Regions from separate parts of the Clostridium sp. JS66 genome, predicted to be linked through region 1. Evidence: riboswitches for the same ligand, from Rfam matches in the RefSeq annotation. Region 1 holds a riboswitch; each other region holds the start of a gene.
The links. A riboswitch is a leader RNA that binds a small molecule or an ion and turns the genes downstream of it on or off. The one in region 1 is predicted to bind thiamine pyrophosphate.

Region 1 (10,927 bases):
ATAGACAATTCTGTTTTGCAGGATATAGTTGATAATTCTAATGTTAGTAAAGATGATTTAGTAATAGAAATAGGTCCTGGAGTTGGAACTTTAACAAAAGAACTTTTAAAAAAAGCAAAAAAAGTTTATGCTATTGAATTAGATTCTGATTTAATACCTATTTTAAATGAAGAACTTAAGGAATTTAATAATTTTGAACTAGTACATAAAGATGCATTAAAGGTAGACTTTAATGAACTTATAGGAGAAGAAAAAAGCACTAAGGTAGTAGCTAATTTACCTTATTATGTTACTACGCCAATAATATCGAAATTGTTGAAGGAAAATTATAGATTTGAATCTTTAACTATAATGATTCAAAAAGAAGTAGGTGAAAGAATTGCTGCGAAACCCAGTACAAAAGAATATGGAGCACTTTCCATACTTGTACAATATTATTGTGATGTAGAAATAGTTAGAAAAGTAAGCTGCGATTCATTTGTGCCTAGACCTAAAGTAGATTCTATAGTTATAAAATTAACTAAACTTTTAGAACCTAAAGTAAAAGTTAAAAGTAAAGAATTATTCTTTAAAATAGTAAGAAGTTCTTTTAATATGAGAAGAAAAACTCTTTGGAATGGACTTAAAAGTTTGGGAATGAAAAAGGAAAGCTTAGAAAAGGCATTTATTGATGCAAACATTGATCTTAAAAGAAGAGGAGAGACTTTATCTCTAGAAGAATTTGCAAAATTATCAGATTGTATATATGAATTACAATAATCTTTTTACAATATTATACAACTAGTTGTTCACTTTTTTAATTTTACTTCATATATTATAATGAATAAAATATATGGAGGTATAGGAAGTTGGCTCAAAAAAAGAGTTATAGTAGGTATTTTATAATATTACAAGAAGATGAAAAAGGGTATTCAATATCTTCCGACAAAGTAGCTTCTGGGTACGCAAAATTGGAGCTGAAAAATGATAAGTGCAAAATATCGTATTATGTACAAAACTTAAAAAAAGAAAGTGCTCCTTATTATATGCTTTTAATTTGTAATAAGAAGGATATAAGGAAGGTAATAAAAATATCACAGATAAACATAGATGATTATGGCAGAGCAGATATTTGTCATGAATATTTAGCAGATAATATAGCTGGTACGGGTATATCCATGGATAAGATTTCTGGTGCAGCTATAGTTAAATTTTTAGATTCAAATATAATACCTGTTATGAGTGGATTTGCAAGCACTGAAATACCTGATTGGAAGACATTTGCTATGGTTGACTTAAAGGTTGAGGAAGAAAAAGAAGAAAAAGTAGTGGATACTCCTAACAGTATGTTTGACAAATATGAAGAAAACATAGAATCATTAAAAGAAGAAAATAAAACTAAAGAAATAGAAAATGTTAAAATTATACCTAAAGAAGATAATTCTAAAAAAGAACAATATATAAATAAAGAAAATGATATGAAGAAGGATATTATAAAAAAGGATATTATAAAAGAAGAGGCAAATGTAGCAAAAAAGGATAATGTAAAAGAAGAAATAAAGGTAACAAAAAAAGATGATAAAAAGGAAGAATTGATAAATAAACAAGATAATATAAAAGAAAAAGTGGACATAATTAAAAAGGATAATGTAAAAGAAGGATCAATTGTAAATAAAAAAGACAATGCAAAAATAGAAGAGAATATAAATAAAAAAATTAATATAAGTGAGAAAAACAATATCAATAATCAAGAGAATGAGAATAAAAAATATGGTATGGAAAAAGGTAACTATGGAATAGAAAAACATGAATACACAGCAAGAAAACAAAGTAAAAAAGATGTGAACATAAATCCAAAAAGAAATGAAGATTATCCTCAAATGGATGAAAATGAATTTTTTAGAAATTTGGTACAAGGATTTGAATCCATGGGAGAAATTTGTTCTGAAATAAAAAGATGTAAGTGGTATAAGGTACCTGTGAATTCACCAAAATCTATGTACGATATGTCTGATTATAGCAGGTACGCAATGATATATTATCCTATGATGAATTATTACCAGTATATAATAAAACATAAGCATTATATAATAGGATATAAGCTTAATAAAGATGGAGAGATGAAATATCTTGTATATGGTATAGCAGGAACTAAATCTAAGATGGATCAACCATATGGTGGTAGATCTGGATTTGTTACATGGATGCCTTTAAATGTTGATGATGAGAGAGAAGAGGCTCTAGGCTACTGGCTTATGTTCTATGATTTTAAAACATCTACTATCATGATACCAGTAAAGAAATAATATGGAGAAAGTATAGTACTGGGAATATTTAATATTTCTAGTACTATTTTCATATAATTAAATAAAAACTCTTATTTGAAATATAAGGTGGTATTAAGATGAAGGTAATAATAATAAATAGGAAAAGGTTAGGGGTAACTATAATTATAATTGGTCTAATGCTTGTTTTATTCAGTTTAGAAAAGAATTTTGATGCAAGGCTTAAGTTTACTGCATTAATACAGAATAATATAAATTCTTTAGTACAATATGAAGCATTAGATAAAAAATTTACTTATAAATTGCCTGCAGAATGGTCTACTAAAGAACAAAAATTTCCCGGCAATGAAATTATATATCATAATGATTTTAATACTAAAGATTTAAAAATTCATGGATTTGTGGAAGTATGGAATTTAAATACGGATTTAAAAGCTTTTCTAGAGGAAAGTAAGAAAATATCTAGTGAGCAAAATTTATATAAGAGTTACGAAATAAAACCAATTAAAATAAACAATAAAGATGGATATTTAGTTGAGTATACTATAATTACATCTAATAATAAGGATTATAAAGGATATGAATATTTTATAAAAAATAAGGATAAGTTTATGAGATTTTCTTTTTTTGTATCAGAAGATAACTTTAAGGAAAGCATGCCAACAATATTTAAAACTATAGTACAGACTTTTAATTATAAAGAATAATAAATAAACTGTGAATTAAAAAAACTGCATCGCAGTTTTTTTATATGCTATAATATTGTTGACATTTTTTAAATTTTTGGGATATGTTTTGCACTTGTATTTTTTTTATTGTATTATGGTAGAGAGGAAATGTAGGCATGTTTTCTACATCACAATTTATAGGTATATTTGCCTTGGTATCTGGAATAGTTCTTTATAATATAAGTAAATTAAAAATAAAGTTATCTATAAGTTCTTAAGGTTCAGGAGGGAATTGTGTGAAATGAGAATTAGAAAAATAAAGAATAGTAAAATTATGATTATATTTATGGTTTTATTATTTTGTTTTACTGCATCTGGATGTACCAAAATTAACGATCTTAAGGTTAAGGTTGGACTTAAAAATAATGATTTTGAGTACATAAAACAAGGTAAGATAGAGAAAATAGTAATACAAAACACAAGGGATCAAGGATTTAGATTTACAGTTACAGATAAGAATGTTATCAATGAAATATATGATGTGTTGTCTACTGCAAAAGAGGCAAGCCAAAAATCCTCATTGGAACCTGATTATACATTTGAAATGGATGAGGGAAATAATAAGGTACATAAATTTAATTATATTACAGGTTTAGATAAAAAGGATTCAGGTAATTTTTATGGTGATGGAAAAACATATATTGTATCTAAAAGAATAGATAGTAATATAATAAACAATTATTGGAAGATAAGACAACCACCAAAGAATTTTAAAGAGGTTTATTATAAATCTATAATTAATGTTTTAGATCAATATTTAAAAGGTGATAATAAAGATAAAAGTGTTGGTATAAATTTAAAAAGTGATATAAATTCTGCTAAATTTATATTATCTACAGATTTGCAAGATTTTAATAGTGATTTAAGTGGTAAGTTTAAAAATGTATCAGTAGCAGATAAAGATAAGGAAAATTACGATATATGGTTAACAATAAGTACTGAAGGATATAAATCTACAATGTATAAAGGTATTGTGAATTTGTGGGATAAAAAAACAAAAACTGAAAAAAAATACTACATAAGTGATGAATATAAGAATGCAAGTTGGAATTTCAATATTACAGATACTAAACCTGATAAATTTTAATTTGTTTAAGCATGTTTATAAAATTTATAAATAAATTTTTATATCACAGGGAGGAAGCAGCAATGAGTAATTGTGATAGTTGTTCAAGCAAAGGAAACTGCAATAGTGCAGGAGTAGGGTGTAATAATAAATTAGAGCCTAAATATGGTAAGATAAAGCATATAATAGGTGTTATAAGTGGAAAAGGTGGAGTTGGTAAGTCAACTGTTACAGGTATATTGGCAGCCAAGTTAAGTAAGGAAGGACATAAAGTTGGAGTGCTAGATGGTGATATAACAGGTCCTTCAATGCCTAGATTTTTTGGTATAAATAATGAGAGAGCAGACATGCTTCAGGTAGGAGACAGTGAGGAAATAAAGTTTAGACCTGTAGAAACTTCAACTGGAATTAAGGTTATATCCTTAAATCTTTTAACAGAGGAAGAAGAACAACCAGTTATATGGAGAGGACCAGTGATTACAGGAGTATTAAAACAAATGTATACAGATACTGAATGGGATGAATTAGACTATCTTCTTATAGATATGCCACCAGGAACAGGAGATATTGCATTAACTATAATGCAGGAGTTACCACTAGAAGGATTGGTGGTAGTTTCTACACCTCAAGATATGGTATCAATGATAGTTAAAAAAGTAATTATTATGGCTCAAAAAATGGGCATAAGTGTAATTGGTGTAGTAGAAAATATGTCCTATATTAAATGTGAAAAGTGTGGAGAAAAAATAAATGTATTTAGTAAAAAATCTGCTCAAGAGCATGCTGAACATTTAGGAGTACCACTTCTTGCAGAAATGCCTATAAATTTAGATTTAGTTGAAAGTATGGAGAATGGGACAGTAGAAGAATTTTTAGCAAAATCAGATGAATATCAAGAATTAATAAATAACTTAAAAAATAGGATAATGTAAAAAAATAAGAAAGCTTAAAGCTTTCTTATTTTTAATTTTGAGGGATTTTTTTAGTTGCCATTACAGATAGCTGTTTTATTGGTAATGCTGCAATGATTACTAAACATATAGCACCTTCTATACTTAAGAAAATACCATTTGACATAAGTGAGTACACTGCAGGTGACATACCTTTTGGAGCAAAACTTCCGAAGAACACCACGCCCGATATAAAGTGACATATGAAACGCCCAAACACCGCGACAAAGGTAGCTAGTAGTTTATTATTCTTAAAGTATCCAGCTAGTCCTAAAGCCATAAATGGCAAAGGATAATCGAATAAAACTTGAACTGGCTGAAGAATATATGGATCTAGAATAAGCGTTATTATGCCATACAGAAAGCCTGTAATAAATCCTACTTCAGGACCATAAAGCAAAGCCATTAAAATAATAGGAATCATACTACCTAATGTTACACTTCCACCTTGAGGAAGGTGATAAATTCTAAAAATCTTAAGTATTGTTGCTAAAGCTAAAGCAATTCCTATTTGAGTAATAAGATGAGTATTAAATTTTACATTTTTTACTTTTGCAATGAAAAGTATAAATAATATTAGAGCTAAAAGAGCAAATAAGGATGTTGGGTGTGAAACAATTTCTAAAAAATTTTTACTAAGTGACATGAAATACCTCCTTTGTGCTAAGAGGTACCTGAATACTGAAAATAAGAAGAATGTATAAAATTGATTATACATTAGAAAGTTACATGTATTATCGCTTTCCTACGCTGGTATTATCCAGATCAGGTACAAGGGTTAATAAAATATTTTATCTCTCAGCCTCAAAGAGGCACCCCTAGCACTACCTTAATAAAATTATTATAATACATATTTCCAAATATTTCAATGAATTAAAATAAATCTATGAGTTTATCATTTTTCATTTTAATAGAATTAGGATTAACATTTACAGAATCGCCTATTTTGGAATTAGGTGGTAAATGTGAAATTCCAATGTCTAGTGTTGTTCCATCTTCGAAATTTACAAATGCATCTGTAAAATTTATATCAATAATTTTTCCAATCATAGAAGTCACCTCTGTGATATTTTTTGCATTTACTAGTTAATTATTCAATAAAATAAAAAAATATCTGATAAAATTTAAATATCAAATCATAATGTTTAGTAAAAAACAAAAGAATTTAGAGGTAAGTAAAACTAAATTGTTTTAATATAGCCTTAACCCTAATTAAAAAATTGCCTAAAAAATTTTCCCATAGTATAATATCAACGTGCTTAACACAATATATTGTAGTTTGGAGGAATGTTGTATGCTACATGTTGTGAAGAGAGATGGCAGAGAAGTAGAGTTTGACTCTATAAAAATAACTAATGCCATAAAGGGCTCTTCAGAAGAAATAGGTTATGATTTAAAGGAAAGTGAATTTATAGAACTAACGCAAAAAGTTATAAAACAATTAGAAGAACTTGATGCTAATGAAATAAATGTGGAACAAATACAAAACTTTGTTGAAAAAACACTTTTAGAAAATGACTACAGAGAAATTGGAACAGCTTATTGTAATTATAGAAAAGAAAGAAATAAAATTAGAGAAATAAAATCTGATTTAATGAAAGCTATTGAAAAAATAGGAGTAGAAACCGATAGGGATAATGCAAATGTAGGTAATAATTTTAGCTCAAAGCTGCTTAGGATAGCCAGTGAATCAAATAAGTGGCACAACTTATCTATTATGCCTAAATATTTAGCTAAGGCACATGAAAATGGAGACATATACTATCACGATTTAGATAGTTATAATTTAACTACCAACTGTTTACATATACCTACAAGAGAAATACTAACAAGAGGTTTTAATACAGGTTATGGGAATATAAGACCTCCTAGAAGAATAGAGTCAGCAGCAGAACTTTCATGTATACTTTTGCAGTCAACTCAAAATGATATGTTTGGAGGACAGTCTCATCCAGATTTTGATAATGATATGGGAGTGTTTATAGAACCTACAAGAAAAGAAATAAGGAATGAACTTACAGGTTTGGGCATAGATGAAGAAAAAGTAAATAACCTCGTGGAAAAAAAGCTTAGAAGAGCTGTAGAGCAGTCAATGCAGGGGATTGTTTATAATTTAAACACCATGCATTCAAGAGCTGGTTCACAAGTGCCTTTCAGTTCTATAAATATTGGTATACCTAATTGTGATGATTCAGCACTAGTTTGCGAAGTATTTTTAACAGAATATGAAAAAGGTTTAGGAATGGGAGAACAGCCTATTTTTCCTAATATAATATTTAGGGTAAAGAAAGGTGTAAATAAGGAACCAGGAGACCCTTACTATTACTTGTTTAAGTTAGCTTGCAGAGTAGCTGCAAAAAGAATGAATCCTACTTTTATGAATTTAGATGCAGATTTTAATAAATTTTATTATGACCAAGGTGTAGTTCCTGCTACTATGGGATGTAGAACTTATGTATGTGCTAATGTAAATGGAGAGCCAGGAACAAAAGGTAGAGGAAATATAGCTCCAACTACTATAAATTTGCCTAGACTTGGAATTGTAGCAAAAAAAGATATAAGTAAGTTTTTTAAACTTTTGGACGGCAAATTAGAACTTGCAAAAGAAGCTCTAATGCATAGATACAACATACTTAAGAGATTAAGAGTTAAAGATTTACCTTTTGTAGCTGGTCAAGGACTTATGAAAGGATCTGAAAATTTAGGACCTGATGACTCTATAGAGCCAATATTAAAGCAAGGAACATGGTCTGTGGGATTTATAGGATTAGCTGAAACTTTAATAGCCTTAACAGGTAAACATCATGGTGAAGATGAAAATTCTAGAAAATTAGGGGTAGAGGTAGTCTCCCATATTAGAAGTTACATGGATAAATTAATAGAAGAAACTCATTTAAATTGGAGTTGCTATGCTACTCCAGCAGAAGGTTTAAGTGGTAAGTTTATAGTTCAAGACCAAAAAATATTTGGAAATATAAAGGGAGTAACTGATAAAGATTACTATACTAATTCTTATCATATACCAGTAGGGTTTCCTATATCCATAAAAGATAAAATTGATATAGAGGCACCTTATCATAAGTTATGTAACGCTGGACATATAAGCTATATAGAATTAGATGACTATCCTGCAGCAGAAACTATAATGGATATATTAAATTATGCTTATGATAATACAAATATAAGTTATATGGGCATTAACTTTCATATAAGATATTGTAGATGTTGTGGAACATATCTTCATGATGAAGAGAGTTGTCCTAAATGTGGAAGTGATAATATACAGGGTATATCAAGAGTAACAGGATATCTTTCTTTAGATGAAAGGTTTGGATCGGGAAAGGTAGCAGAAAGATCAGATCGATTATCTCAAGGCAGTAATAAGCATGTTTATTAAATGATATTTATTAATGTAAAGACAGAGAGGTTATATCTCTGTCTTTTAAACTAATCAGACTTGGAGGGATTGAGATGAGTTTAAATAAAAGTATAAGACTATCAGGAATAATTTATGAAAGCTTAGTGAATGGTCCTGGTCTAAGACGTGTATTGTTTTCACAAGGATGTAAGCATAATTGCAGAGGCTGTTTTAATCCAAGTACTCATTGTTATGATGGTGGTGAACTTAGGGATATGGATGAACTGCTGGATGATATAAGAAAGAATCCTATGTTGAAGGGTATAACCTTTTCAGGAGGAGACCCTTTTGAACAAGCAAGTAAATTTGCATATATGGCTGAAAAAATAAAAGAAACTAATTTAAACATATGGTGTTATACAGGATATACTTTTGAATATATATTTGAACATAGGAATGAACATGAAGGCTGGGAACAACTATTAAATAATATAGATGTGTTAGTTGATGGAAAGTTTGAAGAAGATAAGAAAAGTAATAACTTGAAGTACAGGGGTTCGAGTAATCAGAGGATTATAGATGTAAAAAAAACTTTAAATATGAAACAAATAATAACCTTAGAATTTTAATTAGAGATATGTATAATCTCTAATTAAAATTTAAAATCTTAACAATACTTTTATTTTCTAATGGACCTTCTATGACTAGTTTGTTACTACCTACTTTCTCACCGCTTTTCATATAAGTTAGAAAGTTTTCTAAACCTTCTAGTTCAAAAGAAAGTAAAGGAGTTTTATAGTGCATAGGAATAATAATAGGACTATTTATAGCTTTCGCTACTTGAGATGCTTCTTTACCGTTTATAGTGTAATTACCACCTATAGGTATAAGCAATACATCTATGTGTCCTAAGTTTTCAATCTCCTCTTGAGATAAAACATATCCTAAGTCGCCGAGATGACAAACTTTATAACCATCTATATCTAAAATAAAAATTACGTTTTCACCTCTTTTGGCACCTTTAACTTTATCATGATAAGAAGGAATACCCGTTATTGGAATATCAGATAAGTTAAAAAAACCTGATTTATCTATTAAATTATCATATTTTATTTTTTCAGTGTAGTCATGATCAAAGTGATGATGACTTACTGTAACCAAGTCCACATCTCCTTCAAATAATTTGTATCCAACACTTTTATCAAAAGGATCTGTTAAAACTTTTCTTCCATGAGAATCTTCTATTAAGAAGGATGAGTGACCAAGCCAAGTTATTATCATAAAATAACACCTCTCTTAAAAAATATTATTGTATATGTATATTTATATTATAGCTTTTTTTATCTATATATATTTATACACCAAAATTAACTATAAAAAAAGTTTTTAAGTGTAAAACTGACTTTTTTATATTATAATAATGGTAATGTATGATAAAAAAAATACGAATAATATAGTATTAATATAAATTTGGAGGTGGTTTTTTGAAATTCAAAAGATCAAGCATACTTGTAGTTTTTAGCCTTTTCCTAGTTTTATGTATGTTTGGTACACTTACACATGTAAAGGCAGATGATTCTGTTAGTAGTGGAATAAGAAACGGAGTAGATATAAATAAGTCATGGACGGTGAAATTTAATAAAGAGATAGATAAAAGTACTATAAGTGAATCTAATTTTATAGTAAAAGATGAAAGTGGACAAACAGTACCTGTAAGTCTAACTGTAGGTAGTGATAATAAGTCAGTGATAGTTTCACCAAAGGTACAGTATCAGTATGGCAAAAATTATAGTTTAGCTATAAATAATATAAAATCTTCGTCAGGTAAGAAACTAACACAAGCTGAGGAAATGAAATTTTCAACTAAGAGTGTCAATAATACAAATAGTGCATATACTGTTTGTATTGATGCAGCACATGGCGGAAACGATGCAGGACATGTTTCAGCTTCAGGTGTAAAAGAAAAGGATATAGATTTAGCAGTTGCTTTAAAATTAGGAAAAGTGTTGGAGAATAACGGAGTAAAGGTAGTATATACAAGAACTAGTGATAATGTATCTTGGAATAGTGACAATGACTTAAAATCACGTTTTACTATAGCTAATAATGCAAAAGCTGACTATTTTATAAGCATACGTTGCAATACTTATCCAGAAAATCCATCAACTAAAGGTATAGAAACTTATTATAGGGATTCAGATAACGTGGCAAAACAGTTAGCGCAAGCGGTTCAAGGTGAACTTGTTAGTAATACTGGATTTAATAATAGGGGAATAAAAGTAGGTTTACCACAGCATGAAATATTAAGAGGAACTAATGGAAGTGCTGTAATGGTTGAGCTAGGATTTATGAGTAATGCAGAAGAAGGTTCAGCTTTAGCTACAAGCGATTTTCAAAATAAAAGCGCTAATGATATAGCAAATGGAATTTTAAAATCTTTAAGTTTGGTCAGTAAAAATGTTACTGTAAAATCAATTTCTGACGTTACTGCATCTGTTAATCAAGGTGGTACATATGATCTTCCTTTAAATATGACAGCATCTATGAGTGATGGAAGCAGC
Region 2 (10,927 bases), 580 kb from region 1:
GCAGGAGCAGGAGCAGGAAAAACAGCAGTGCTTGTAGAGAGAATAATACAAAAAATAACGGATGATGAAGATGATGTAGATATAGATAAACTTTTGGTTGTTACATTTACTAATGCAGCTGCTTCTGAAATGAGGGAAAGAATTGGAGATGCTATTTCAAAAAAGTTGGAGGTTGTGCCTGAATCAAAAAATCTTCAAAAGCAGCTGATGTTGTTAAACAAATCAAATATAATGACTATACATTCTTTTTGTCTTCAAGTTATTAAAAATAATTTTCATATCATAGATTTAGATCCTAATTTTAGAGTTTGTGATGAAACTGAATCCATACTTTTGAAACAGGAAACCATTGATGAAATCTTTGAGGATAAATATGAGCAAAGTGATGAAGGGTTTATGCAACTTGTAAAATGTTATGGAGGAAAAAATGACTTTAAAGTTGAAAATATGATATTGGATTTATATGAGTTTGCTAAAAGTAATCCCTGGCCTGAAAAATGGATTTCAACAATGACAGAAAGATTTAATGTTGGAGAGAGTTTTAACTTTGAAAAATCTCATTGGTTCCCTGTAATTTTAGACTATATGATAGTTGAATTACGAGGTTGCAAAAGTAAAATGGAGAAAGCAATAGAAATAGTAGAAAATGCTCAAGGTATAGATTACTATTTTGAGCCTATGAAAAAGGATTTGGAAAATATAAATAATATAATGCAATGCAGAAATTTAGAAGAGTTAAAATATCAATTTGATAATTTACAGTTTGAAAAACTTCCTGTGAAAAGGAATAAGGATGCTGATAAAGAAGCAAAGGAAAAATCAAAGAAAATAAGAGATGATGTAAAGAAAAAAATTACTGAAATATCAGAAGATATTTTTTTGAAAATGAGCAGTATGGGTAAGGACTTAAAAGAAATGTATCCTAAAATGAAGTCTTTAGGAAAAATAGTAATGGAATTTGATGAAAGATATGGTGCTAAAAAAAGAGAAAGAGGATTAGTTGATTTTAATGACATTGAACATTTTTGCCTTAATATACTTATAGATACAGACGAGAATAAAGATATAACACCTTCAAAAATAGCATTGGAGTATAGGCAAAAGTTTGAGGAAATACTTATAGATGAATATCAAGATAGTAATGAAGTACAAGAAGTAATTATGAATGCTATCTCTAAAAAAAATGACATACCAAATACATTTATGGTTGGAGATGTGAAACAAAGCATATACAGGTTTAGGCAAGCTAAGCCAGAATTGTTTTTAGATAAATATAATAGGTATTCAGATAATAGAGTGGGAAATGAGAGAAAAATAAGGCTTTTTAAAAATTTTAGGAGCAGACCTGAAATAATTTTTGCAGTTAATTATGTATTTAATCAGATAATGTCCGTGAATATAGGTGAACTTGAATATGATGAAGGAGAAATGTTAAAAAGTGGAGCTGAGTTTCCTGAATTAGAAGGAAATATCATGGATGCTGAAAGTAAAATAGAACTTCACTTATTAGATAAAAAAGATAATGATGTGTGTGAAGACAATAGTCAGAATCCAGAAGGTGTCCTAACTGAAAATATTAATGAGGAAACTCCAGACAATATACAAATAGAAGCCAGATTAGTAGGAAAAAGAATAATAGATTTAATAAATAATGAGAAATTTAAGGTGTACGATAAAGACGAAAAAAAGTATAGAAATGTTACGTATAAAGATATAGTAATCTTATTAAGAACTACATCAAATTGGGCACCTACTTTTGTAGAAGAACTTAAAAGTTTTGGTATACCTGTATTTGCAGATACTAATACTGGGTATTTTGATAATATAGAAATAAGAACTGTAATTTCTCTCCTTCAGATAATTGATAATCCTATTCAAGATATACCTCTGTTATCCATACTTAGATCTCCTATAGAGGGATTTTCATCAGAAGAAATTATAGATATAAGAATGGTAGATAGAAATATAAATTTCTTTAGTGTATTAAAGATAATAATAGAAAGTGATGATACAGATGAGAGAATTAAACATGTAAGCAAGGAACTCAAGGATAAGGTAAGCAATTTTCTAAGAAAGCTTAAGAAATGGAGAAAAAAATCTTTATACATGCCTATTGATGAATTTATATGGTACGTTTACACTGATACAGGATACTATGGCTTTGTTGGGGCTATGTCTGGAGGAAAACAAAGGCAGGCTAACTTAAGAATTTTGTTCCAAAGAGCTAAACAATATGAAAGTACAAGTTATAAAGGATTATTTAATTTTATAAATTTCATAAACAAGATAAGAAATAGCAGTGGAGATATGGGAAGTGCTAAAATTCTTGGAGAAAATGAAGATGTTGTAAGAATTATGAGTGTACATAAAAGCAAGGGATTAGAATTTCCTGTAGTTATACTTTCGGGAACAGGTAAAAATTTTAATTTAATGGATATGAACAGAAGTGTACTCTTTCACAGTGAACTAGGGTTAGGACCAGAATATGTAAACATAGATAGAAGGATTAGTTATCCAACTATTGCTAAACAGGTACTTAAAAAGAAAATAAAAGTTGAAACCCTATCTGAAGAAATGAGAATATTATATGTAGCACTTACAAGAGCAAAAGAAAAACTTATAATAACAGGTACTGCTAAGGATCTAGAAAAAACTTCAGAAAAATGGTGTGAAGCTATAAAGTATGAAGAAGGAAAAATACCTGAATATGTGGTGATAAATGCTAAAAACTATTTAGATTGGATAGTACCAGCTGTAGCTAAGCACCCATCTGGAAAGGTTATAAGAGATATTGGTGGTGTGCAGAATTTTGAACCTTTAGTAGATGATAAGTCTAAATGGTGTGTTAAGTTTTGGAAAAAGGAAGATTTTAAAAATGATCTGTGTGATGAAAATGAGAAAGAAGATATAATTAAAATAGTAAAAGATGAAGCGTTAAATGGTGGTAATAGCATATATTATGAGGAAGTTAATAGAAGACTCAATTGGCAGTATAAATACAAAGAGTCCTGCAATATACCATCAAAGTTTTCTGTATCAGAGATAAAGAGAAGATTCGATTTTCTATCAGCAGACGAAGGCAGTTCATTTTTAGTTGATTCTAGTAAATTAAATAAACCTGCATTCCTTCAGAAAACAACAAAGTTATCAGCAGCAGAGAAGGGGACAGTGCTACATACTGTTATGCAGCATGTAGATTTGAAAAAGGTTTCTAACTATGAAGAGATATCTAACCAGGTGAATGACTTAGTAAATAGAGAATTTATAACTAGAGAAGAAGCTAATTCAATTAACATAAATAAAGTATTAAGTTTTTTTAACTCTACTCTAGGAAAAAGAATGATAAAATCAAAAAAAGTTTTGAGGGAAGTTCCTTTTATTGTAAGTTTAGATAGCATTGAGCTTTACAAAGATTTGCCAAAGGATGTATATGAAGGAGAAAAATTACTTTTGCAGGGAATAATAGATTGCTATTTTGAAGAAGATGATGAATTAGTGCTTTTAGATTATAAAACAGATTATGTAGATGATTTAGATAAAATCAAAGAAAGATATTCAGTTCAAATTCAGTGCTATAAAAATGCGCTTGAAAGATTAACAGGAAAAAGTATAAAAAATAAATATTTATATTTATTTTTTAATGATAAGATATTGGAACTTTAATTTAAATTCAAATTAATAAAATTAGGAGGAAAATAGTAATGAAAAATAAAATAATATCATTGTCTATAACATTATTCCTAGCTATATTATTAATAACTGGTTTTATAATATCTTATATTTCACAAAATATGCTTAGAAATATACTTTTATCTAAATCAAGTAATAGTGGAGAAATAAGTTCTATAATGTCTCAGTTTAATTCTAAAAGTACACTTATAGTTCTTATTTCCATGGTAATATGTGCATTAATATTATCAGTTATAATTGCAATGTTTTTAAATAGCATATTTATAAAAATTGACAAATTAAAATATGATTTAAATAAGATATCACAAGGAGATTTAGCTATAAAATTAAAATCAAAGGGATATATGTCTACTTTAGCAGATAGTATAAATATTGTGGTAGGAAATACTAGAAAAATTTTATGTGAGATAGCAGAAATGTCTCAAAAAACTAGAGATTTGTCTAGCAATCTAAATAAGAATACAAAACAAACTTTATCATCATCAAATGAAATAACTAAATCTATAATTGCGATTAGTGAATCAGCTTCAGTACAATCTGGAAATGCAGAAAGCACAGGAGAAAGTGCAAAGCAAATGGTAAGTAATGCTGAAATTATAGCTGAGCATGCCCAAAATACTGAAAATATTGCAAAGGAAATGATTAATGTAATTAATGAAAGTGTTAAAGTTTTTGATGAAATAATTGTGAAAATTAAGGGGACTGGGGATGTGAGTGTAAAGCTTGCTAACAATGTTGAGACACTTCAAAGTGAGGCTGATGCAATAAAAAATATTGCTACAGTGGTAACTGAAATAAGTGAACAAACAAATCTTTTGGCTCTAAATGCATCTATTGAAGCAGCAAGAGCAGGTGAGCATGGAAAAGGATTTGCTGTAGTAGCAGATGAAGTTAAAGAATTAGCAGAACAATCCTCAAGCTCTGCAGAGGAAATAACAAAAATTATTGATAACATAACTTTAAAAATAGCTCAAATAACTAAAGAAGCTAATGAGCAAGCAGAAAGTACAAAGAAGGATATAAGATTTGCAGATGAATCTAAGAATTCATTTTCAAAAATCAAAGGGTCAACTAGTTCAACTTATGATGCTATTAATGAAATACATAAGTTAGCTAGCCAAACATCATTAATGTCCGATAAGGTTAATGAACTAATAAATGATATCATTTCAGCTAACGAAGAATCAGTAGCATTTACACAGGAAGTTTCTGCGTCAGCACAGGAACAATCAGCATCAATGGAGAGCCTTTCTGAGTTAATAAGAAATATGAATGATGCAGCAGATAGTGTAGATTTAAGGCTTAAAGATTTTATAAATAACATAGAAATAGGAGAAAATGAAAAAAAATCTATTAAGTCTGGATTCTTAAAACTGAAAAGTATAACTGAAGAAATAAATTCTAAATCTTTGCCAATAGATGGGGCTTCACAGTTATTAAAGGAAAAAGAAAATTTATATAAAGAATTTGAATATATAGGTGTGATGGATGAGAAAGGTATTATGAAATCTGCTAGTAAGCCTATATCATATGAAAATAATAACTATTCATTTAGGCCTTATTTTAAAGAGGCAATGAAAGGGAATGAATATTATACTGAACCATATATATCTAATGTATCCTTTAATTATTGCATTGCCATAGCAGTACCATTTAAAAATAAGTTTGGAGAAATTGATGGAGTTATTATGGCAGATTTGATTATAGAAAAATAGGATTATACCATATGTGTCATTTTTATTAATTAATTGTTCAGAAAAAGTTAATCCTTTATTTTCAATATATTCTTATTTTTTACCACAATATATGTAATTTATTGAAAATTATTCATTGATGTAAGGATGTAATTATTACATAATGATGAGTAGATGTGTCAATTAGTTTTTGGATTTGTTGTGGAGGAAAGTAAAGAATGAGAAAGATTTTATTAAGCAGAAAGTTTTTAAAGGATTTGGATTATATAATGTTATTCGCAGCTATACTTATTGTATGTTTTGGTATAGCTAATATTTTTAGTGCAACACACAATAAGTGTGGATTCAGCTATTTTGAATTGCAATCTATTTGGTTAATTGTTGGAGTTATAGTTGTATATATACTGCTAAATTTTGATTATAAAACAATAGGTTCATATTGCGGATTTATATACTGGAGTGGAGTAGCGCTATTGTTATTTAATGATATAACAAGTAGAGCTGTTAAAGGTGCTGCTTCTTGGATAAGAATAGGAAATAGAGCCATAGAACCTGGTGAATTTGTAAAAATAGGTCTAATATTAATGCTTGCTAAAAAATTAGATGATATGGAAGGTAACATTAATAATATAAAAAACTTTTTAACCCTTTGTGCATATGCTGCTATACCAATGATTTTAATTATAGTACAACCTAATTTAGGTATGGCTTTAATATGTTTTTTTATAACATTAGCTATATTTTTTATAAGTAACTTAAATTTAAAAGTTATAATATATGGATTTTTGTCCATGATTCCAATAAGTGTATTTATATGGTTTAGTGGTTTAATGAAAAGTTATCAGAAAGACAGAATAATTTCATTTTTAAATCCAGAATTGTATCAACAGGATACAGCATTTCAATTAATGCAATCAATTATAGGTATAGGATCTGGAAGGTTGTTTGGCAGTGGATATTTAAAAGGTGTACAAGTGTCAGGAGGTTATATACCTGAGGTTCATACTGATTTTATATTTGCGGTGGTAGGAGAAGAATGGGGATTGATTGGAGCTGTTATTCTGCTGATTTTTTTTGGTATATTGTTGTATAGAATGATTAATGCAGCTAAGGAATCTAAAGATATTTTTGGAAGACTTATATGTGTGGGAACAGCAGCATCCTTTATATTTTCTATATTTCAAAATATAGGTATGACAATAGGTATTATGCCAATAGCAGGAATTACTCTACCTTTTATGAGTTATGGAGGAAGTTCTATTTTAACTAATTTTATATCATTAGGATTAGTTTTAAATGTGTATATGAGAAGAAGAAAAATTAATTTTTAAGGTTGCAAATATTTATAAATATATGTACAATATAATTGTAATTAAGTAAAAATTTAATAAATTCGTTGTGGGGGTGCTGTAAGGCTGAGAAGAGAGTTTTCTCTAACCCTTTGAACCTGATCTAGGTAAAACTGGCGTAGGGAAGCAGATATTTTATGATATAAAATAATATATTTTCAAGTGTATTGCTTTTCTGCGATACACTTTTTGTTTTACTTAAATTAGAGTATGTTTATCATCCACACAGCCATATAAGGAGTGATTAAAGTGAAAAAAGTCCTAACTATTGCAGGATCAGATAGCTGTGGAGGGGCAGGAATTCAAGCAGATTTAAAGACTATGAGTGCATTAGGTGTTTATGGTATGAGTGTTATCGCAGCTATAACAGCACAAAATACTGTAGGGGTACAAGATGTAATGGATGTTACGGATGAAATGATAGCGGCACAAATAACATCTATATTTACTGACATAGATGTAGATAGTGTAAAGATTGGAATGGTTTCTAATAGTAAAACCATAGGAGTGATAAAAAAATTACTGTTGAAATTTAAAGCAAAAAATATAGTATTAGATCCAGTTATGGTTTCTAAAAGTGGATATTTTCTTTTAAAGCCTGAAGCACAAGAAGCTATAAAGGAACTTGTATCAATATCAGATTTAGTAACTCCTAATATTCCAGAAGCAGAAGTATTAACAAATATGAAAATAGAAAATGCAGATGATATGAAAAATGCAGCAGCGAAAATAAAAGAATTTGGTGTTAAAAATGTTTTGATAAAAGGTGGTCACAGATGTAATGATGCCAATGATATACTGCTATGTGATGATGGATTTATAAATTTAGCAGGGCATAGAATCAACACTAAAAATACACATGGAACAGGATGTACATTATCCTCAGCAATAGCTTCTTATTTAGCTAAGGGATATAGTGTAAAACAATCAGTGACACTTTCTAAAGAATATATAACCAAGGCTATAGAAAACTCTTTTTCTATAGGACATGGAGTAGGACCAGTAGGACATTTTATTGAACTTTATAAAAAGGCAGATGTAGATTTTGAATAAAAGAATAAGTGATTTTAACTATGATAATTATAAACAACTTAATTTTCGCAGTTTAAAAATATTGCGACACAACTTTTTTTCAGAGGACAATTGAGTTATTAAAAATATTAAAAATGTGGGGGAATTAAAAATGAATGATTTAAACATGATGGATAAAGTGGCTGAAAGTTTAGCAAAGCTTAGAAAAAAGGTTCCATTGGTGCACTGTATAACAAATTATGTAACAATAAATGATTGTGCAAATATACTTTTATCTTTTGGTGCTTCCCCAGCTATGTGTGAAGCTTATGATGAAGTTTTTGATTTTGTAAAGTTATCCTCAGCACTATATATAAATGTTGGAACTTTAACAAAAGAACAAGAAGCAGCAGCAGTACTTGCAAGTATATCTGCAAAACAAAATAATATACCTGTAGTACTAGATCCTGTGGCTTGTGGAGCTATACCAAGAAAACTTTCTGTAATAAATAGAATATTTGAAGTAGGACGTGTGGATATTATAAAAGGCAATATTGGAGAAATAAAGTTCTTAGCTGGTGAGGCATCAAAGGTAAGGGGAGTAGATTCTCTTGAAGGCTCTGAAGGAGCATTAGAAGCATGTATTAGTCTTGCAAATAAATATAATTGTGTAATTGCAGCTACAGGAAAAGAAGATTTTATTACAGATGGAAAAAGAAGTGCAATTATTCAAAATGGTACAGAGATGTTTACGAAAGTGACTGGATCAGGATGTATGCTGGGAGCGCTTTGTGGTGGCACTGCTGGAATCTATGAAGATAAATTTATAGCTGCTGTAACGGCTGTACTTTCAATGAATATAGCAGGAGAAGGAGCTTATGAAGAAGCTAAATTCCCAGGATCTTTTAAAGTTAAACTTATGGATCACATTTATTGCTTATCAGAAGAAAAATTGAAGGAAGAAGGAAAAATTATATGGAAATAGATTATGGTTTATATCTTATAACAGACAGAAGTTTTTTAAAAGGTAGAGATTTAAAAAAAGTTGTTGAAGAAGCAATTTTAGGAGGAGTTACTTTAGTTCAAGTGAGAGAAAAAAATATTTCAACTAGAGAATTTTATAATGTAGCTTTAGAAGTAAAAGAAGTTACAAAGCACTATAAAGTTCCTATAATAATAAATGATAGGCTAGATATAGCCCAAGCTATAGATGCAGAAGGAGTACATTTAGGACAAAGTGATATGCATATAAAAATTGCAAGAAAAATATTAGGTGAAGAAAAAATTATAGGTATTTCAGCAGGAAATGTAAAAGAAGCTGTAGAGGCTGAAAGAGATGGAGCAGATTATTTAGGCATAGGAACTGTATTTTATACTGGTACTAAAAAAGATATAAAAACTCCTATTGGTATTGAAGGGCTTAAAGAAGTATGTAATAGTGTAAAAATACCTTCAGTAGCTATTGGTGGGGTAAATGAAACGAATTTTAAAGAAGTTTTATCCACAGGAGTTAATGGAATTTCTGTAATATCAGCTATACTTGGAAAAGATGATATCAGACAAGCGTCTAAAAATTTAAATATTAAATAAATATGGAATAAATAGCGCAGTTAAAAAAATATTTTTTACTGCGTTATTTTTATATATTAGTTAATATAAAAAATAAATAAAATATATATCTACTTATATATATGAAAAAATTTTAAATTTAAATCATGTCTTTTTAAAAATAACTTTGGATATTATAGTAGAGCAGTTCATAATGAATTATTAAATTTCAAGATTGTTAATAATGTTGATGAAAATAATTTGTCTGATGGTAATAAAAAAACATTTCAAGTATACAGATAATTGATAAAGAAGGAGTGACATTTTGGAGTACACAATTTTTAATTCTAATTCATAATATACATTAAATTAACAATGCTGAATAATGTATTGCAACTAAATCAAATCATTAATACTAAGTGAGAAACATAATGAGGTGATGAATAAAATGGCATACGAAATTAGTTTATGCATGATTATAAAAGATGAAAATGAAAATCTTCTGAGGTGTCTTGAAAGTGTTAAAGATATAGTAGATGAAATGATAATAGTTTATATAGGTTATATTCATAATACAGTAGAAATAGCAAAAAGTTATGGAGCAAAGACTTATTATTTTCAGTGGAGCAATGATTTTAGTGCTGCAAGGAATGAGTCACTTAAATATGCAACAAAAGATTGGATTCTCATTATGGATGTAGATGATGAATTTTGTAAAGAAGATAAAGAAAAATTTAAAAGGCTAATTACAAATCTTGATGAGACTACAGTTTATTTGTTTGAGATAATGTGCTATTTGGGGATTCAATCAATTAACAATTTAACTGTAAATTTAAATCCAAGACTTTTTAAAAACAATTATGGATATTGTTATGAAGGGGTTATACACAATCAATTAATAAATAAGGATCATTCTATTAAACGAAAAGAGGAGTCCATAAAAATATATCATTATGGATATTTGGATGATACTCTAACAAGTAAAAATAAAAGTAAAAGAAATATTACTATTTTAGATGAAGAAATAAAAAAGAATCCACAAAATAAACTTAATTATTTTAATTTAGGAAATGAGTATTTTTCAATAAGCAATGAGGAAAAAGCCTTGGAAAGTTATTACAAAGCATATGAGGAATTTGATGAAACTGCAGGTTTTGCTCCAAAGTTAATTGAAAGAATAGTTATGAGTAACTATAATTTAGGGTATTATAATAAAGCTCTTGAATTTATAGAGACTGGACTTAAGTACTATTTGCAATTTACAGATTTATATTATTTTAAAGGGTTAATACTAGTGATACAAGATAAACCTACTTTAGCAATAAAGGCTTTTGAAAAATGTATAGAAATGGGAGCAACACCTTTGAGATTTAGATATATTTATGGAACAGACGGATTTAGAGCCTCTTATGAATTAGCACAAATATACATGAAACTCAAAGATTATGATACAGCATATGATTATTGTATTCAAACAATAAAATTAGAACCTGATTATTTAGTACCACTATACAATATTGCTCATATATTAAAAGAAAAGCAGATACCACTAGATGAATTTAAGAAAATTATAGAAAGTTTTTTTATTGATTTTCCAAGGGAATATCCTATAATTGCAGACTTATTTTATATGGA
Region 3 (10,927 bases), 1.8 Mb from region 1:
TCTATTATTTTATATGCCATTTCTTGAATTGCACTTCTTCCTTTTTCAGGTGAATTACCTGCATGTGCAGAAATACCTTCTATTTCTAAACTAAATTCAGCAACGCCTTTTCGTCCTACGATTACTCCATTGTCAAGAAATCCAGTTTCAAAATTGAAGGCAGCTCCAAATCCTTTTGATTCATTGATAAATAATTCATTGCATTTAGAATTGCAATGACCAGTTTCTTCGTCACCTGAAATTATAACTTTTATAGGACGTTCATTATATCCAATGGAATTTAGAGCCTTAATAACATAAATAGCAATTATAATACCACCCTTCATATCTAGAACTCCTGGTCCATAAATTTTATCATTTTCTATTTTAAAAGGCATATTTTCTAGGGTGCCTTTTTTAAAAACTGTATCCATATGACCAGAAAGGATAACTCCTTTTTTACATTTGTTTGATCCTGATTCTGCAACGATGGAATTCCCAGAGTTTTTATATTCAACTATTCTTGTATTCATTCCAATTCTAGAAAGTATTTCTTTCAATTTTTGAGCCAAGTTATCTACTGAATCTTTATTTCGAGTGTCACTTTCTGTATTTACAAGTTCTTTCAGTAAACATAACATTTCATCTTTATGAAGGTCTATAAATTCAAAAGCCTTCCTTCTTTGTTGTAGTGCCATTTTAAATTCCTCCCTGTACATTTTATATGTGTTGAAAATAAATATTGAAATTAATATTAAATTATAGTTGAAAAAATTAATATTTACAAATAATAATTTTTAAAATTTATATTTTAATGTTTTGAAAATAAAATAATGTGTTGAATTAAATTGAAATAACAAAAGAAAGAGATGCTAAAATGAATAAATGTACATTTTAAACATCTCTTTCTTTAATATTTATTTTAAGTCGTTAATATTTACAAAACAATCTTCAGCCTTTGGTTTCTGTTTTATAAGACCTTTTTGATATAACCAATTTATGTGATCTTCCCAAACCTTCTTATTTTGAGTTAAAAATGGTTCTTCTTTTGAATCCATTTTTGGAAGTAGTGTGCTCATACTTTCCTTTTCAACTGCCTCTACAAGAGGAAAGTTTTCCTTTTGTTGATTATTCATTAAAATTTTTAATGCTTTGTCTGGATTTTGCTTCATAAATTCAAATCCTTTTTGTGAAGCTTTCATAAATTTTTTTAGAGTTTCAGGTTTTTCTTTTATTGTTTTGTCACTAGCTACAAAAATTTCTTCATAATAATTAGGAACTCCATATTTTGATGGGTCAAAATAATTTAGTTGATGTCCTTCATGCTTTAAAACAGGGACTTCATGATTTATAAGTCCACCAGTTGTGGCATCAACCTTTTTAGTTGTCATAGAAGAAAGCAGCTCAAAACCTACATCTATAGTTTTTATTGAACTTGGATCTCCTCCATCAGCTTTGATCATAGTTTTAACATATTCTACATTTAAAGGATTTCCTGAAAAACCAATAGTTTTTCCAGCTAGATCCTTTGGAGAGTTTATGTTTTTTTCTTTTAAAGCAATAACCACATTTAAAGGTGTATGAACTATGGCCCCAACGGATTTTATAGGAATGTTTTCATTAGCTCTGGACATTATTATATCAGGTTGATAATAGATTCCTATAGTTGCTTTGTTGGCAGCGGTAAGCGTCAACGGATCTGTTGCATTGGATGGAAATTTAATATGAACATTTAATCCCTGTTCTTTATAATATCCATTTTCTATAGCTGCATATATGAAACTGTGTATTGCATTTGGATACCAATCCAATACTACATCAACATCCTCTAACTTATCAGAATCCTTTTTACTGCTTTGAGTGCCAGCAGAGCAGCCTGTACCTATTAAACATATTAGTACTAATAATAAAGCTAAATACTTAAATTTTTTCACACTTCATTCCTCCATTTTATTAGTTTATTTTCTAAAATATCTATTATAAAAACAAATATTACTGCGATAAGAGATAAAATTACTATAGGTGCAAAGACTCCTGCACCATCTAGTTGAGTCATCATTCTTTTACTAAAGTATCCAAGACCTGATTGAGCTCCAAGCCATTCACTAATGGCAGCACCTATTACGCTAAGTGGTACAGATATTTTTAGTGCTGAAAAAAAATATGGTAATGCTGAAGGCAATTTTAACTTAATAAATATATCTTTTTTGGTAGCTCCATAAGTAATTAATAATTCTTCCATTTCTCTCTTAGTGGACCTAAGTCCATCATATACATTAATTGTAATAGGAAAAAAAGTCATAAGTATGGTTGCCAATACCTTGCTCCATATGCTGTAGCCAAACCAAAGTACAAATATAGGAGCCAAAGCTGTAATTGGTACAGTTTGAGTTACCACCACAAGAGGGTATATTGCATTTTGGATTTTTTCATTTAAACTCATGAGTATGGCCAAGAATACTCCGAAAATCAAGGATATAACAAGTCCTAAAAAAGTAACCCATAGTGTAGCAGGAAGATGTACTGTAAATAAAGGATCCCTTAGTTCCCAAGTTCTTTGTAAAATTTTGCTTGGGGATGGCAATATATACGCTGCATCTATTTTTCGTGCTATAGTTTCCCAAATTAAAAAAAATGAAATTCCTACAATTATTGATGATGTGTATTTTTTCATAGTTCAATCCTCTGTTTCAATTCATTTATAAGTTTTTCTTTTATGTCCAATATTTCTGGTCTGCTTAACATGTGCCTATCTCTTGGATAACTGAGAGGAACTACTACTTCCTTTAGCTGAGTTATAGGTTTTTGGGAAACCACTAATATTTTACTTGATAGAAATAAAGCTTCCTCAACATCATGAGTTATAAATAATATGGTTTTCTTAAACGAAGACCATTGAGTTAGCAGCCATTCTTGCATTGATATTTTAGTTATAGCATCTAAAGCACTGAAAGGCTCATCCAAAAGCATAATTTCAGAACCGGTAAGCAAAGTTCTTATAAATGAAACTCTTTGTTTCATTCCACCTGATAAGTCCTTTGGATATTTATATTTATAACTTCCAAGACCAAAGGTTTCTAAAAATTTTTCTGCTTCCTTCTTAGCTCGTTTGGGGTTATTTTCACGTATTTCAAGTGGAAGTGAAGCATTTTCTAAAATGTTTCTCCAGGGAATTAATAAATCCTTTTGAGGCATATAGCCTATATAACCTTTTAAATTATTAATATCATTGTCATTTATGAAAATGTTTCCAGAATATCCATGCTCTAAACCACAAACAAGCCTGAATATAGTACTTTTTCCGCATCCGCTTGGGCCTATTATACTTATAAAATCTCCTCTATGTACTTTGAAGCTCAAGTTCGCTATAAGAGGAGCTGCATCATTTTCATATTTGAAATTAATATTGCAGAATTTTAACATAAAAAATTACATCTCCTTGTTATAGGCCATGTCCCAAAACATGAGTTCATATTTACTACAGTTTATAAATATTTCTGTTAACCTATCTAATTCTTTCTTTGACAAGTAGTTTCCAAGGTTATCTACTAAATCTAAAAGCCATTGTACTTCTTCCTTATAATTTTCTGAGATATAACCCTTTATCCATTTGCCATAAAATTCATGGTCTAAAGAACCATTAATTTTACTTAAATTTGTAGCAATTTTTAAGTAACTCCATGCGCAGGATAACAATGAAACAGCAACATCTCCCAAAGAGCCTGCTTGAGAAACAGCAAGCATGTAATGTGTATATGAAGTATTGGCAAGTGATGCTTTAGTGTTTTTAACTTCTTCTGATGTAATTCCTAATTCCTCCATATAAGAGCGGTGAATATTCATTTCACCATTTAATATACTATTTACTGTGCTGGAAAAACCCTGCATTACTTCTTCTGTTTCAGCTTTAACTACACCTAAAGCATAAACTTTAGCGTAATCTAATAGGTAAATATAATCTTGTATCATATAAAATTTAAATTTATCTTTATCTAGAGTTCCTTCACCTATTCCCCTAACAAATGGATGTATGTAATAAGAATCCCAAATGTCTTTAACGCTTTTGTATAGGGTATCTGAAAATTTCATTTTAAATCCTCCTCATTATTAAGTTTTGTTGAACTTGTATTTTATTTGAAATGCAATGTAATTTATTGCTTAAAATTAAAAAGGTACAAACCAACAAGAGGTTTGTACCTATAATCCTTAATTATATAAAGCCTCTTCCTACGCTGGTATTATCCAGATCAGGTTATAGGGTCTAAAAATTAATATTTTTACTCTCAGCTGGTAACACCAGCCCCCCTGGGATTTCTATTATTTAATTTTGTATTTACAAGTTTATGTTACTACAATATACTAATGTCGTCAATAGAGTTAAAGTATGTTAACTAAATATTTATTAACATTTATGTCAATAATATCAATTAACTGAATAATTTCCAAAATAGTTATTGATTAATTATAGCTAGTATAATTAAAAAATATTGCAATAGATACTGCAAATTTTTAAGTTAATTGCAAGTTTTAGAAAATTTACAAAGGATTTTATATCTTTATGACGAATATAGACAATAGAAACTCATGTTTAATATGTAAAATAGTAAATGGGGGGCATAATTATGAACAGAATAATAAAGTTTAAGTTTAAAGGAAAGATAATTTCCGTTATTACTTTAATGTTACTATTCTTAGCTTCGGCAATTTTATCTATTGTATATTATAAAATTAATGGCATTGTTGAAGAAAATGTAACCAATCAGCTTAAAATTAGTAACAATAGCGGTTATAGAATTTTAAATGAAAAATATCAAGGGGATTGGAAAATAGAAGGGGAGAACCTTCTTAAAGGTAAAAAGATATTAAATGAAGATACTGAACTGGTAGATAATATAAAAACTGATACTAATTCTATATGTACTATATTTTTAAATGATACAAGGGTTTCAACTAATGTTATGATGGATGGAAAAAGAGCTGTAGGAACTAAAATGTCTGACAAAGTTGCTGATGTAGTTTTAAAACAAGGAAAAGCATATGAGGGTGAGGCAGTTGTAGTAGGAAGTGTATATCAAACAAGATATACACCAATTAAAGATTCCAGTGGCAAAGTTGTAGGTGCTTTCTTTGTTGGAGTGGAAAAGGAAAATATAGTTTCCAAGGTAAGAAATATTATGATAATAATTGTATTAGTATCTTTAGGTGCTATAGCTTTAGGTATTGTTCTTGCCACTATTATGGTAAAACGCATATCTAAAAACATTAATAAAATACAAGAATTTCTACAAAATATTTCAAATGGTGACTTGAAAAGTACTTGTGAGATAAATTCAAATGATGAAACTAAAGAAATTGCACAGCATTTAAACAACACTACAGAAACTTTCAAGAAAATGATAGAAAATGTAATGGAGGAATCAGAAAATATTAAACATGTAGTTGATGATGTTTCTGTAAAGGTTGATGGATTGAATTCAAATATAGAAGCTGTGTCAGAAGATACAGAGGAGTTATCTGCAGGTATGGAGCAAACGGCAGCATCATCACAAGAAATGAATACTACTGCGCAAGAGATTGAAAAATCAGTAGAATCTATAGCAAAGAATTCTCAAAATGCTGTAAATGAAGTTTTGGAGATTAGTAAAAGGGCAGTTTATACAAAAGAAAGTGTAAATGATGCACAGAGAAAGGCTTCTGATATTTTCTTCAAAACAAAGGAAGAACTTGAAAAAGCTATTGAAAATTCAAAAATTGTAGATCAAATAAATGTTTTATCCGAATCTATAATACAAATAACTTCTCAAACCAATATGCTTGCATTAAATGCAGCTATAGAAGCTGCTGGTGCAGGAGAGGCAGGAAGAGGGTTTTCAATAGTAGCTGAGGAAATTAGAAAGCTTGCAGAGCAGTCAAAGAATACAGTTATGCAGATACAAAGTGTTACAGGAAAAGTTACAGCATCAGTTAATGAGCTTTCAAGTAGTTCAAATAAGTTACTTGATTTTGTATCTAATGATGTGCAAAATGACTATAAAACATTGCTTGATGTTGCGGACAAGTATAGCGAAGATGCAAAATTTGTGGATAAGCTTATTAAAAATTTTAATTCTACTTCAGAAGAATTATTGATTAGGATAAAAGATGTATTAAAATCTATTGATGGAATGGCCAAATTATCAGGTGAAGGAGTTAATGCAACTACTGACATTGCACAAAAAGTAATGGACGTAACTTTAAAATCCAATGATATTTTTCAGTTGACAAAGAAATCCAAAAATAGTTCTGAAAAATTAAAAGAACAAATTTCAAAATTTAAGATTTAAACTTTAATAATTGCGTAAAGTCCATTATTATTGCAAAGTAATTATATAGAAAAAATAAAAAATAACTTGATTAAAGTAGAGAGGCGAAGATGAAAATAGATAAAAAGTTATTACAATATTGTGTATATGCCGCGGCAACAGTGATTTTTGTTTATGCGGTTATAATGTTTTTTAATAATGTAGGAGGTATATTATCCTTACTCAATAACACATTAAATAAAATTATTGGTGTTTTAAAACCATTTTTTATTGCATTAGTAATTGTGTACCTGTTGAAACCAGGTGTAAAAAGTGTTGAAAATTTTTTAGAAAAGAAAAAAATATTGAAAAAACCATCTAGTAGAAGAGCAATTGGAATTTTAGTAATATATGCGTTAGTAACAGGGATTTTTGTAGCTGTTATTAGTGGAATATATATTATGGTTGGAGGAAAAGTTTCTAGTAATGTGACTATATCCAATATGGGAATGTTTCTTACTGATTATTTAAAGAATTCTACATTGTCTGTTACTTCTATAAATGAAAAACTAGCAAGTTTAAATATATCAATACCAGGTAATTTAAATGATAAAATTGCTGAAATAGTAAGTTCTATACAGTCATATTTTTCTGCCAGTATAGGTTCAATAACAAATTCTGTTGTGTCCATAGGTGGAAATATAGCTTCATTTTTTATAGCCGTGGTGTTGAGTATCTATCTAATACAGGATTTTGAATATTTTATGGATTTATGGAATAAGATTTTTGATCTTATATTTGGAAAAAGTAAGGTAGGCAATAAATTAAAAGAAATATTAAATATTGTAGATGATACATTTTATAGATATATAAGAGGACAGCTATTGGAAGCTGGTATTGTAGGAGTTCTATCAGCTATAGTATTGTATTTTATTAAAATAGACTATGCATTAATGATAGGAATTATTGCAGGTATTTGTAATATGATACCATATATTGGACCTGTTGTTGGAACTGTTTTAGCAGTAATTATGGCATTATTAAGTGGAGAGCCTATTACAGCATTATGGGCGATTATTGGAATGCTTGTAGTCCAACAAGTGGACAATAATTTATTAGCACCTAAAATAGTAGGGGATAGTGTTGGACTTCATCCGGTATTTACCATGGTTGCAATTCTTGTAGGTGGAAATGTAGGTGGGCTTATAGGAATGCTTATAGCTGTACCAGCAGCGGCTTCTTTGAAAAGATTAATTAGTAAGTGGTATGCTTATCATATGAGGCAAGTAACTGAGTGATTAGGAAAAGTTACTTCTTAGTGCCATTACCTGTACACATAATACTTATTATCTAGTTTAACAATATATTATGGTATAGCCTAATTTATTGAGGCTTTTCTTAAGGCTATAGGACCATATATGTAGAGGCTAAATGTTGATAGTTAATATATCTACCTTGAAATTTAACTACATTTTCATGTCACCATGTGTAAGCAATTGCTTTTTAAACTAAATATATTAGTGCAATAGCATATTCAGCATTAATTTTTGAGCGTTATAAGTTATTGGTACAAATATGCTTTTGCTTACTAAAAGTATCTATAACAATGCAATTAGATGTGTACATTTGAAGTTACTAGTTTGAACTTTAACTTTTATGCAGTGATATATGATAAGGATGTCCTCACATTAGCTAAATTGTTTTAGTATTATTCTTAGTTCAAAATTTTTGAAAGCCTTAGAACTTTAGTCCTGTCTGAGGAAACCGAGTTTGACAAAGTTCTTAGGTTTTCAAAAATTTCGAGCTTTAGAATAATTAAAACATTTAGCCGTGATGACACCCTTATCATATATCACGAAGTAAAAGTTAAAATCCAAACTTCCACTGTACCTTTACGTCACAATATGCTCATATTTAGCTAAAAATTAAGTTAGTTAACTTTAAACTTAGTTATTTGTGTTTCTAACTGTTTTGCTAACATTTGAAGCTCGTTTGAATGCTGTGTAAAATCTTCCATAGTAGCAGTTATTTCTTCTGTAGAAGCAGTAACTTCTTGTGAAGCAGAAGCTGTTTGCTCAGATATAGATGAAATATTTTCAATTTCAGCTACTGTAGATTGCTTTTTATCATTTATATCAACGATAGACATCTTTACTTCATCAACTTTAGTAATCATCGTTTCAATGGATTTTAAAATATTATTAAATATTTCTTCAGTCTTATTTACTGCTAAATACTGATCGTTTACTGCAGCTTCTGTTGAATTAATAGCACTTACTGCTGTTTCTGATTTCTTCTGTATAGCAGCTATAATTTCCTTTATTTTTTCTGTGGAGCTTTGCGATTGTTCAGCAAGAGTTCTTATTTCTTCTGCTACCACAGCAAATCCTTTACCAGCTTCGCCAGCACGTGCGGATTCTATACTTGCATTTAATGATAAAAGATTAGTTTGTGATGTTATATCAGATATTGTTTCAGATATAAGACTTATCTGCTTAGCACTTTCATTCATAGCACGAATTACATGATTTACTGATTTAGTAGCTATTTTAGCTTTATCTGATTTTTCTATTAAAGTATCTATCAGAGAAAGTCCTTTTGAGCCTAATTCTTTAGTATCTTTTGAAATTTTATCCATTTCTTTAGAACTAACATTAATTTTGTCTAGTCTAGCGGATAAGTCTTCCATTTCCGAAGCACCTTTTTGAGCATTTTGTGCTTGTTCTGTTGCACCTAAAGAAACTTCTTCTATTGCTTTTGAAACTTCAGTTATGGAAGCTGTTACTTCCTCGGATATATTAGCAAGGATTGTGGATGTATCTAATACAGTTTCGGAGGAACTTGTTACATTATTTATAAGCTCTGATATATTTTTCATCATTAAATTGAATGATTCAGCTAAATCCTTGAATTCATCTTTCGTTGTAGAGGTTATGGATACTGTCAAATCTCCATTTGAAGCCTTAGCGAACACATCTTTTAACCTTTTAATGTTATTAGAAATTCCCTTACTTAATAATAAGGATAGACCCACTGCAAGTAATGCCATTACTAATATTATTAAAGAAGTTATTTGTAATATGGCCATTGTGTCGCTAGAAAGTTCAGTTTCATTTAAGCAAGCTACTAACTTCCAGCCTGTTAATTCATTTGTTTTATATACTCCAAATTTTTTAGAACCATTATATGTATAATTTATAAAACCGCTATTTTCTGATTTTACTTTATCCCAAAAGGATAAATTGGTAGCTTCCTTTGTGCCAATAAGTTCTTTTGTAGGGTGAGCTAAAACAGTACCTGATGTATCAGCAATAAACATATATCCTGTAGTACCTATTTTTTGTGAGGATATTTTTTGTGAAAGTGTAATTAATGAACAATCCATTCCAATAACTCCAACTACTTGTCCGTTTTTTTCTACTGTTTTTGCAAGTGTAACAACACTATTTCCAGTAGCAGCATCCTTGTAAGGGGGAGTTATTATAACTTTTCCTTTATTGTCTAAAGCTTGTTTATACCAGTCCCTTTTTGTTGCATCGTATCCATCAGGCATTTTCACATTGGGATATATTGTAAATTTGCCAGAGGAAGTTCCATAATATACTCCAAGTATATCTTTATCACTTTCCTTTACACCTTTTAATATTTCTGATACAATTCCAGTATTATTGTCTGTATCAACATTTACAATGCCTGGATTACTTGCAGTAAGAGAAACTATATCTGAAAATCCATTAAAGTAATTAGTAAGACCATTTTCTATTTCTAAAAGTGATTGAGAACTAGTAAGAGATAATTTTTTGTTAAGTATTGATTTCGATTCCATATAAGAAACGGATCCAGATATGATTAAGGGAATTAAACAAATTGATATTAAACTAATAACTAATTTGGTGCGAATACTATTTAGCTTGAAATTTTTAAAGTTCATTTTATCTGCTCCTTTTTTATTATAGTTTTGTTCTACTTTTAATACAGAAAAGTAATTATTAGTTAATATAGATAATTTTGACTAACTTCTGAGTAAAGAAAATTTGAATGTTTTTTAAAATTCACTTAATTTTGAATTTAATCACTTGTTTTGAAATTATCTAATATATAATATAATAAATTACATATTGACAAAAATCAACATATTTTAATTATTTTTTTGAATTAAAATAAAAAATAGATAGTATAAATAATACAAATAGAAATATTTATAAAAAGAATAATGTTTATAACAAATTAATGTCGAAAAAATCAACAATTTTAATAAGAATAGAAACTAAAATAGTATTTCTTTTATCAAAAGTTTATAATGGGTATTTTGTTACATTTTTATTACATTTGTTAAACATGTTGGATACATTATTGACAATGATATAAACAAAGATTATCATAAAAAATAAGTGACATTTTATATAATAATTATTTATGATAAAATAAAGTGTATGACTTTTTATATAAGACATAATATCCGATGAATGGAGGAAATATTAACTAATGAATAACACATATGATTGTTTGGTAGTAGGTTGTGGATTTGCGGGTGCAGTGATATCTCGTGAATTAGCAGAACGGGCAGGCAAGAAGGTATTAATTATAGAAAAACGTAGCCATATAGGGGGTAACACTTATGACTTTTTTAATGAGGATGAAATATTAGTTCATAAATATGGACCTCA

Region 2: another riboswitch for thiamine pyrophosphate. It lies ahead of thiD (bifunctional hydroxymethylpyrimidine kinase/phosphomethylpyrimidine kinase); the one in region 1 lies ahead of thiT (energy-coupled thiamine transporter ThiT).
Region 3: another riboswitch for thiamine pyrophosphate. It lies ahead of tenA (thiaminase II); the one in region 1 lies ahead of thiT (energy-coupled thiamine transporter ThiT).

Annotation. Positions count from the first base shown of each region.
Region 1 is NZ_CP131467.1:111,563-122,489, forward strand. It holds gene rsmA (16S rRNA (adenine(1518)-N(6)/adenine(1519)-N(6))-dimethyltransferase RsmA) at 1-759, shown strand, start outside; gene Q6H37_RS00570 (hypothetical protein) at 849-2,285, shown strand; gene Q6H37_RS00575 (hypothetical protein) at 2,384-2,971, shown strand; gene Q6H37_RS00580 (hypothetical protein) at 3,234-4,079, shown strand; gene Q6H37_RS00585 (Mrp/NBP35 family ATP-binding protein) at 4,142-4,990, shown strand; gene thiT (energy-coupled thiamine transporter ThiT) at 5,022-5,654, opposite strand; TPP riboswitch at 5,734-5,838, opposite strand; gene Q6H37_RS00595 (hypothetical protein) at 5,882-6,058, opposite strand; gene nrdD (anaerobic ribonucleoside-triphosphate reductase) at 6,303-8,405, shown strand; gene nrdG (anaerobic ribonucleoside-triphosphate reductase activating protein) at 8,480-8,995, shown strand; gene Q6H37_RS00610 (MBL fold metallo-hydrolase) at 9,015-9,647, opposite strand; gene Q6H37_RS00615 (N-acetylmuramoyl-L-alanine amidase) at 9,851-10,927, shown strand, end outside.
Region 2 is NZ_CP131467.1:696,032-706,958, forward strand. It holds gene addA (helicase-exonuclease AddAB subunit AddA) at 1-3,663, shown strand, start outside; gene Q6H37_RS03120 (methyl-accepting chemotaxis protein) at 3,702-5,405, shown strand; gene rodA (rod shape-determining protein RodA) at 5,603-6,715, shown strand; TPP riboswitch at 6,775-6,876, shown strand; gene thiD (bifunctional hydroxymethylpyrimidine kinase/phosphomethylpyrimidine kinase) at 6,983-7,786, shown strand; gene thiM (hydroxyethylthiazole kinase) at 7,917-8,729, shown strand; gene thiE (thiamine phosphate synthase) at 8,720-9,334, shown strand; gene Q6H37_RS03145 (glycosyltransferase) at 9,741-10,927, shown strand, end outside.
Region 3 is NZ_CP131467.1:4,588,716-4,599,642, reverse strand. It holds gene Q6H37_RS21300 (M20 family metallopeptidase) at 1-677, opposite strand, end outside; gene Q6H37_RS21295 (ABC transporter substrate-binding protein) at 897-1,913, opposite strand; gene Q6H37_RS21290 (ABC transporter permease) at 1,910-2,653, opposite strand; gene Q6H37_RS21285 (ABC transporter ATP-binding protein) at 2,650-3,402, opposite strand; gene tenA (thiaminase II) at 3,409-4,068, opposite strand; TPP riboswitch at 4,186-4,296, opposite strand; gene Q6H37_RS21275 (methyl-accepting chemotaxis protein) at 4,602-6,302, shown strand; gene Q6H37_RS21270 (AI-2E family transporter) at 6,392-7,558, shown strand; gene Q6H37_RS21265 (methyl-accepting chemotaxis protein) at 8,191-10,191, opposite strand; gene glf (UDP-galactopyranose mutase) at 10,746-10,927, shown strand, end outside.